2 regions of the Bradyrhizobium sp. 2TAF36 genome follow, and region 1 is predicted to be linked to the other one. Evidence: predicted binding sites of a transcription regulator. Region 1 holds the regulator's gene; the other holds the start of a gene.
The links. The regulator LexA, encoded in region 1, represses DNA repair genes until DNA is damaged. The targets are predictions, from matches to a motif close to TGTTCNNNNTGTGTTCNG.

Region 1 (4,675 bases):
GAGGCCGCCCCTGACGCGCTGCGGCTCTATCAACTCTATGTGCGCGGCGACGACGATTTCGTCGCCGATGTCGTCAGCCGGAGCGAGAAGAACGCCTACGCCGCCTTCTGCCTGACCGTTGACACCGCCCATTACAGCCGTCGCGAACGTGACATTGCCAAGCGCTATGTTCGCGAGAGCCGCCTGCGCGCCACCGGCGGCGATTACCAGAAGGGCCTGGAGTGGCGGACCGTGAAGATGATCAAGGACAAGTTCAAGATCCCGCTCATCCTGAAGGGCATCGCCACCGCCGAGGACGCCCGGATCGCGGTCGACCACGGCGTCGAGTGGATCTACGTCTCCAACCATGGCGGCCGCCAGCTCGATCACGGCCGCGGCGCCATGCATGTGCTGCCCGAGATCGTCGACGCCGTGAAGGGACGCGCCAAGATCATGGTCGACGGTGGCTTCTGCCGCGGCACCGACATCGTCAAGGCGATCGCGGCGGGCGCGGACATGGTCGGCATCGGCCGGCTGCAATGCTGGGCATTGGCGGCGGCCGGCGAGGCCGGCGTGAGGCGAATGCTGGAGCTGCTCGAGGACGAGGTGCTGCGCTGCCTCGGCCTCTTGGGCGCCACCTCATTCGCCGAGGTCGACAAGTCCTGCCTGCACCAGGCGACTGCAACGAATGCGCCGAGCGTGTTCAGCGCGTTCCCGCTGTTCGACCATGACCCCTATCGATATTGAGTGAAAGGATGCAATGAGCTCGCTCTCTCCCGGCAGCGCGGACGCGCTGCTGTTCGATCTCGGGCGCGTCGTGCTCGACATCGATTTCTCCAAGGCGATCGCCTGCTGGGCGGGACATGCCGGCTGCAAGCCGGACGCCATCGTCGCGCGCTACGTGCGGGACAGCGAAGCCTACCGGCTGCACGAGGTCGGCAAGATCAGCGACGAGGCCTATTTTGACTCGCTGCGCGCCTCGCTCGGGATCGGCATTTCGGACGCGCAGTTCCTGGAGGGCTGGAACGCGATCTTCGCCGGCGAGATGCCCGACATCGCCGAGCTGCTGCCGCGTGCGGCGAAGCAGTTGCCGCTCTACGCCTTCTCCAACACCAACCGGCCGCATGTGGACCACTTCTCGAAGGAATATGCCGGCCTGCTCGGCCATTTCCGCGAGCTGTATCTGTCGTCCAGCATCGGCCTGCGCAAACCGGATGTGGAGGCCTTCGACCATGTCGTGGCCGCGATCGGCGTGCCGGCGAACCGTATCGTGTTCTTCGACGATCTTGCCGAGAACATCGAAGGAGCGCGGTCGCGCGGCCTGACCGCGGTCCACGTGACCTCGCCCCGCGACGTCGGGAATGCCCTCAAGGCGCTCGGAATCTGACCTCTGGCCGGCAAGCCGACGGGCCGCGAGTGGAACTATTTTGCCTGGGGGCGAGGAACCAAAACCCTTTGTGCATTTTTATACGGAGTTCCCGGAACGATTGCCCCTCTCGGGACTCATGAGTCCGTTGGGAATTCTACATCGGGCTTATCGTCGTGTTGGGCAAAACCTACCTTACCAAGCAAGCCTCTCTGCTGATGAAATTCGCCAGAACCACCTCGGATTCTGACCTCTCCGCAAAACTGATCAGCAAGGCCGCCGACCTGAAATCCCAGGCCGACCCGCTGCCTGACAAGGATCAGGGCCCCGCAGCGCCGGACGTCAGTCCGTACAAGCCGCCGGGGAGTTGACCGATGCTGGCCGTGGCTCTCGTCCTTCTCGTCCTCGCCATGGCCATCCTCGTACCGGTCTGTCTCGCCTTCTGGATCATGCCGCGGCGGACTTGATGCTCACCCTTCATCGCAGAGCGGATGACGCAGGATAAATCATCCTGCGCGGCCACTGTTTTGCCTCTGCGCCTGCACTCGGCTAGAACTCTCGCCGCCGATTTGCCCGAACGGGCCCAGCAGGAGTTTTCACCCGTGGCCCTGATGCCGGTTTCCGACGCGCTCGCTGCGGTGCTGGCGGGCGCAGAGCCGCTGCCTGAAGAGATGATCGCGCTCGACGCAGCCTTCCACCGCGTGCTCGCGCGCGACGTCGCCGCGCGGCGCACGCAGCCGCCGCAGGCGATGTCGGCAATGGACGGCTATGCGGTGCGCGCGGTCGATGCGGCGAAGATCGACTCCCAGCTCACCCTGATTGGCGAGGTCGCGGCGGGCCGCCCGTTTGCGGGATCGGTCGGCGCCGGCGAGGCCGTGCGTATCTTCACCGGCGGTGTCGTTCCCGATGGCGCTGATGCGGTCGTGATCCAGGAGGACACGATCGCGGACGGCAAGCGCATAACGATCAAGGAAGCCGCCGTAACGGGGCGGCACATCCGCCCCGCCGGCGTCGACTTCTCGGAAGGCGACGTGCTGCTGCGCAAGGGAGCCCGGCTCACCGAGCGCGACCTCGCGCTCGCCGCCGGCATGAATTACCCGCAATTGCCAGTCCGGCGACGCCCGAAGGTCGCGATCCTCGCGACCGGCGACGAGCTGGTGATGCCGGGTACGACGCCGGGCCACGGCCAGATCGTCTATTCCAACGGCTACGCCCTGCACGCGCTCGCCCGCAGCGAGGGCGCCGATACCATCGACCTCGGCGTTGCCGCCGATACGCTGGAGGCCACCACGGCCGGCATCGGCCGCGCGCGGGAGAGCGGCGCCGACATCCTGATCACGACCGGCGGCGCGTCGGTCGGGGACCACGATCTGGTCCAGCAGGCGCTGAGGGACGAAGGTATCTCGATGGCGTTCTGGAAGATAGCGATGCGGCCGGGCAAGCCGATGATGAACGGGCGGCTCGGCGCGATGCGCGTGATCGGCCTGCCCGGCAATCCCGTGTCATCCTACGTTTGCGGCTTCCTGTTCATGGTGCCGTTGATTCGCGCGCTTTCGGGCCGTTCGATGATTCATCACCGCCGCGAACGCGCGGTGCTCGGCCGCGATGTCGGCGCCAACGACCAGCGCGAGGATTACCTGCGCGCACGCCTCGAGCTCCGCGATGACGGCACGCTCGTCGCCCTTCCGGTCAATCACCAGGATTCCTCGCTGCTTGCGAATCTCGCTGCGGCACAGGCACTTCTCGTGCGCGCGCCATTCGCGTCGAAGGCCGAAGCCGGCACGCCTTGCGAGGTCTTGCGGCTGCCCGTCTGAGCGCTTCGTTCGCGTGCGTTCCGCGAACTTTGTCGCGTTCACGGTAAATTAAGCAGTTGCGGAACATGTATCGAACATATAGTGTCTGTTCATGATTTGTTTCGAGAATGTAGCGGCTTACTGCTGAATTCAGCGTCTCGGAATCGAACGACATCAACCGGGGGATTTTGGTCGAGATGTTAACGCGCAAACAATACGAGCTCCTGCGGTTCATCAGCGAACGGCTGAAGGAAAGCGGCGTGCCGCCCTCCTTCGATGAGATGAAGGACGCGCTCGACCTGCGCTCGAAATCGGGCATCCATCGCCTGATCACTGCGCTCGAGGAGCGCGGCTTCATCCGGCGCCTGCCCAACCGGGCCCGCGCCATCGAGGTGATCAAGCTGCCCGAGCTTCAGGCCGCTGCCGGCAGCCGCCGCGGCTTCACGCCGAGCGTCATCGAAGGCAATCTCGGCAAGGTCCGCACGACTTCGAGCCCGCCGGCGGACGAGGGCGAGCGCCCCGTCGCGGTCCCCGTGATGGGCCGCATCGCGGCCGGTACGCCGATCGAGGCCTTGCAGACCCGCAGCCACACCATCAGCGTACCGCCTGACATGCTCGGCTCGGGCGAACATTACGCGCTCGAAGTGCGCGGCGATTCCATGGTCGAGGCCGGCATTCTCGACGGCGACATGGCGCTGATCCAGCGCAACGAGAGCGCCGATACCGGCGATATCGTGGTGGCGCTGATCGACGACGAGGAGGCGACGCTCAAGCGCTTCCGCCGCCGCGGCGCCTCGATCGCGCTCGAGCCCGCCAATGCGGCCTATGAGGTCCGCATTCTGCCGCCCAACCGGGTGAAGATCCAGGGCAAGCTGATCGGGCTGTACCGGAAGTATTGATACCGGACGTGCCGGTATCGGTTATTTGGCGCCCCGCGCGCTTTCGATCGGCGGCGCCGATCCGAGATTGGAGCGGACGATTGTCCGCTTCCGCTGGATAGTCTTTCTGGTTTCGCGCAGATTATCCGGCCCCTCCTCCAGCGGTAAATCCTCGGCACGCCGCACGAAGCAGCCCTGCTTCGCGGCCTTCAGGTTCGAGGAGAAGTCATGCGCCGGATCGTTCTGAGCACAATTGCTGTGGCGCTGATCGCAGCATCAGCGTCGCAAGCCTTGGACGTACAAGCCTTGGACGTACAAGCCTTGGCCGTGCAAGCCTTGGCCGTGCAAGCCTTGGCCGTGCAAGCCTTGGCCGTGCAAGCCTTGGCCGTGCAAGCCTTGGCCGCGCAATCGCGGCCCCATGTCCGCAAGGACACCGCCGTAAGCGAGCAAGTCCGCAAGGCCCTCGACGCCGTCGACCAACCGTCGCGGCCGGGCTGGCACTATTCCGGCTGGTCGGCGCCTGCGGGGCGCTGACACGCGCCTGCAGAATGCAAAGGGGCGGGCTTTGTTCCTGGCGGATTCGGGAAAGTTAATGTGATTGCGGCCTGCGGCGGCGAGCCGTAGATTTGCCTACAACCCGGCAGAACGTTTGGTATTTC
Region 2 (3,790 bases), on a different contig from region 1:
GGGGAGAGGGGAAGACAAACCTACTTCGGCAGCAACGCCTTCAACTTGTCCATGTCGCGCACGTTCATCTTGAAGCCGCCGGGCATCACGATGTCGCCGGGCTTCTGGTCGGGCTTGCAGGCCCCGAGCCACTTGGCTTCGAGCTGCATCGTGGTGTCGCGGCCTGCTGCGCCGGCGGCGCCGCCTTGTGCATGCGACGAGGTCTTCACCGTATAGGCCGAGTTGAAATCGCCGGTGATCTCGGCATGCGAGGTCGTGCTGATGCCGGCGACGTTGCACTCGGAATCACTGACATAGCCGGTCGCGGTCTTCTTGATGTCCTGCTTGGCGCAGATCTGCTTGGCCATCGGGGAGACGTTGTTGTTCATCTCCTTGTCGACGGTCTCGTCGGTGCAGTGCTGCATGGTCATCTCGGGCATGGGCGTGCCGGTCCTGACCATCTTCATTTCCCAGAGACCGGCCTTGCGCACCGGCAGATCGTCGGCGCTGGCGCTGCCTGCCGACACCACAAGACAAAGGGCCGAGCCGAGCAAAGCGAGCTTGCGCGTCATGTGGGAAGCTCCCGACGTTCCGAAAGCGCCTCAGTACAGCGTACGGATCGGCTGTTGGGCAGCGCCATAGGGCACCCAACGGCAGGAGAACGAGATATAGCCGCCCTCAAAGGCCTGCACCGCGAGGAATTTCACGACCTTGCCGTAGCGCGCGCAGTGATCGACCGCGACCTGCCGCGCATCAGCCTGGGTCGCCAGCGAATAAGCGATGATGCCGCCGGTGTCGTTGCCCTTGAACGGAGGCACCGGAAGGAGATCGGCGCGTGCCGACTGGCTGGCCATCATCCCCAGGGCAAGAAAGCCCGCGGCCGCAATGATTCGCATTCCCGTTACTCCAATTGGTTGGGACCAGTTTACGGTGCCGGGAGGTCCATGAAAAGAACTGATGCCCCGCCGGCTGCGAGGTTGGGGTCAACTCTTGGCCAAGTGTTGCCGCGCTGCACTTGACCTGCCCCGGCCTTCGCGGCACCGTCCATCCTTCGCAAGACCCAGCTGTCCGGATTGCCCATGCGCGCCCTCCCCCTGAAATCGCTCCGCTTTGCCACCTTGCTTGGCCTCATGTTCGGGGCGCTGTCGCTCGGTGAGGCCAGGGCCGCCAATCCGCTGGAGCTGAACTTCTGGCTGAACGGGCCGCGCTATGACGGCGCCGTCGTCGATTGCGAGAGGGCGCTGCCGACCATCGCCACCCAGTTCTGGGAGAAGGAAAGCTCGTTCTGGAATTCCTCGTTGAAGATCACCGGCTTCGCCGCCGTTCACGAGATCGCGTTCCGGCCCTGGCAGTCTGACAACATTCCGCGCCGCTATTGCACCGGCGACGCCATGCTCAATGACGGAAAGGTGCGCAAGGTGCATTTCTCGATCATCGAGGATGGCGGCTTCTCCGGCTACGGCAATGGTGTGGAATGGTGCGTGGTCGGGCTCGACCGCAACTGGGCCTACAATCCGTCCTGCCGCGCCGCCAGGCCCTGAMGCTCGATCGAAAGGCCTGAATCGGACTGATCAGGCGCCTGACGGGCCGGCCCGAATTTTGTTCTTGAAATGTTCTTGTTGCCTGCTAGGCTGACTGCACAGTCTAGTTGAGGGGCGTCGCCATGTTTCATTTTAGATTGCATTCGTTCACCCGTCTCGTGATCTCACTGACCCTCCCCCTGGTTCTGGCCGCCGGGCTGGTCGCGCTGCCGGGCGGCGCGAAGGCCCAGGACAAACGGCAGAACGCGCCCGGCGAATTCGACTTCTATGTGCTGTCGCTGTCATGGTCGCCCTCCTTCTGCGAGGAGGCGTCCGAGCGCAACCGCGGCGGCGGCGGTGGTCGCTCGCAGATGCAGTGCAGCGGGCGGCCCTACGCGTTCGTGGTGCACGGGCTGTGGCCGCAATATGAGAATGGCTTCCCTGAATATTGCCAGCGGCCCTCGCCACGCCTGAACCGCAACATCGTCTCTTCGATGCTCGATTTGATGRCGGCGCCGGGGCTGATCTTCAACGAGTGGGACAAGCACGGCACCTGCTCCGGGCTCGACAGCCGCAATTATTTCGAGACGATCCGAAAGGCGCGCGCCGCGATCAAGATCCCGGCGGAATATCTCGAACTGTCGCAGGCCAAGACCGTGGCGCCGGGCGAGGTGGAGGAAGCCTTCATCAAGGCCAATGCGGGCCTGAGCAACGCGGCCATCTCGGTCACCTGCAACCGGACCCGGCTCTCGGAGGTCCGCATCTGCCTCAGCAAGGACCTGCAATTCCGGGCCTGCGAGGAGATCGAGCGCCGCGCCTGCCGCCGCGACCAGGTGACGATGCCGCCGATCAGAGGTGGCTAGTCCAACTGCTCATGCCCCGTACGCCGCGCCGCTTCGGCGGTGCGCTGCAGAATCGGGGCCTATGCTGCATGGGAATCCAGACCCGGGCCCTGGCCCGCAACGCTAAGAGCGTTGCAGCGCGTCCGGGACAGACGCGCATGCCGCTTTGCTCAAGCCGTGACGTAGCGTAGTCCTGTCTCATGAACTACCGTCACGCCTTCCACGCCGGAAACTTCGCCGATGTCATCAAGCACATCGTGCTCGCGCGCATCATTACTTACCTCCAGGACAAGCCGGGGGCATTCCGTGTCATCGACACCCATGCCGGCGCCGGCCTCTATGATCTCGAAAGCGACGAGGCGCGCCGCAGCGGCGAATGGCTGACCGGCATCGCGCGGCTGATGCAGGCGCGCCTGTCGAACGACGCCGTGGCGCTGGCCAAGCCCTATCTCGACATCGTTCGTGCCTACAATCCGAAGGGCGAACTCAAGGCCTATCCGGGTTCGCCGCTGATCACGCGCGGCCTGCTGCGGCCGCAGGACCGCCTCGTTGCCTGCGAGCTTGAGCCGAAGGCGCGCAAGGCGCTGATCGGTGTGCTGCGCCGCGACGAACAGGCGCGCGTGGTCGATCTCGACGGCTGGGTCGCGCTGCCGGCCTTTGTGCCACCGAAGGAACGGCGCGGGCTCGTGCTGATCGACCCGCCGTTCGAGGCGAAAGACGAGTTCGAAAAGCTCGGCGACGCCTTCTCGGCGGCTTTCGTGAAATGGCCGACCGGTATCTATGTAATCTGGTACCCGGCCAAGAGCCGACGCGCCACCGACACGCTGGTGCAATCAGTGGCGCGGCTCGCAGCCGCAGCAAAACCGCCAGGAAAATGTCTGCGTCTCGAATTCAGTGTCGCGCCGCAGCTTGATGGCGCCGCCCTCACCTCCGCCGGATTGTTGATCGTCAATCCGCCGTACACGCTGCATGGCGAGCTCAAGACGATCCTGCCCGAGCTGGAGATACCGCTCGGACAGGGCGGAGCTGCCAGATTCCGATTAGAGGTGCCGAGGCCGTAACACACCGGCATTCTTGGGAAAAAGATGCAGGAGCGGTAGTCAATCTGCAGAGAACCGTATTATGCTGTTTCCGTGACTGGCTTTACGTTCCGCTTCCGCGAATGGTTGCGGCGGAGTGAAGGCCTAAGAAAGATCCGATCGGACCGAAAGAAAGGTCCGCCCAAGGATGGCCAGCTCCCGGGCTTCGTAAGGCCCGGTCATGTCGTGACGTGAGTCTGCGTCGCGACGGAGGAGCAATGAGGGGGAGTTTCCCGATGGCCATGACGGGAACGGTCAAGTTTTTTAACGGCGAGCGCGGCTACGGTTTCATCAAGCCCGACGACGGCGGGCGCGACGTCTTCGTGCACATTACTGCTGTGGAGCGGGCGGGACTGAAAGATCTCGCCGA

Region 2: AB4Z51_RS06960 (ribonuclease T2 family protein) is a predicted target of LexA. The motif match lies at 1,580-1,597, and genes of this name have one in related genera.

Annotation. Positions count from the first base shown of each region.
Region 1 is NZ_JBFRFR010000054.1:49,657-54,331, forward strand. Features, by position in the region: gene AB4Z51_RS28560 (alpha-hydroxy acid oxidase) at 1-726, shown strand, start outside; gene AB4Z51_RS28565 (HAD family hydrolase) at 740-1,366, shown strand; gene AB4Z51_RS28570 (hypothetical protein) at 1,564-1,716, shown strand; gene AB4Z51_RS28575 (molybdopterin molybdotransferase MoeA) at 1,948-3,159, shown strand; gene lexA (transcriptional repressor LexA) at 3,336-4,037, shown strand; gene AB4Z51_RS28585 (Cys-every-fifth RiPP peptide CefA) at 4,226-4,450, opposite strand.
Region 2 is NZ_JBFRFR010000010.1:166-3,955, forward strand. Features, by position in the region: gene AB4Z51_RS06945 (DUF3617 domain-containing protein) at 21-551, opposite strand; gene AB4Z51_RS06950 (hypothetical protein) at 582-875, opposite strand; gene AB4Z51_RS06955 (hypothetical protein) at 1,059-1,520, shown strand; gene AB4Z51_RS06960 (ribonuclease T2 family protein) at 1,643-2,362, shown strand; gene AB4Z51_RS06965 (23S rRNA (adenine(2030)-N(6))-methyltransferase RlmJ) at 2,542-3,402, shown strand; gene AB4Z51_RS06970 (cold-shock protein) at 3,657-3,790, shown strand, end outside.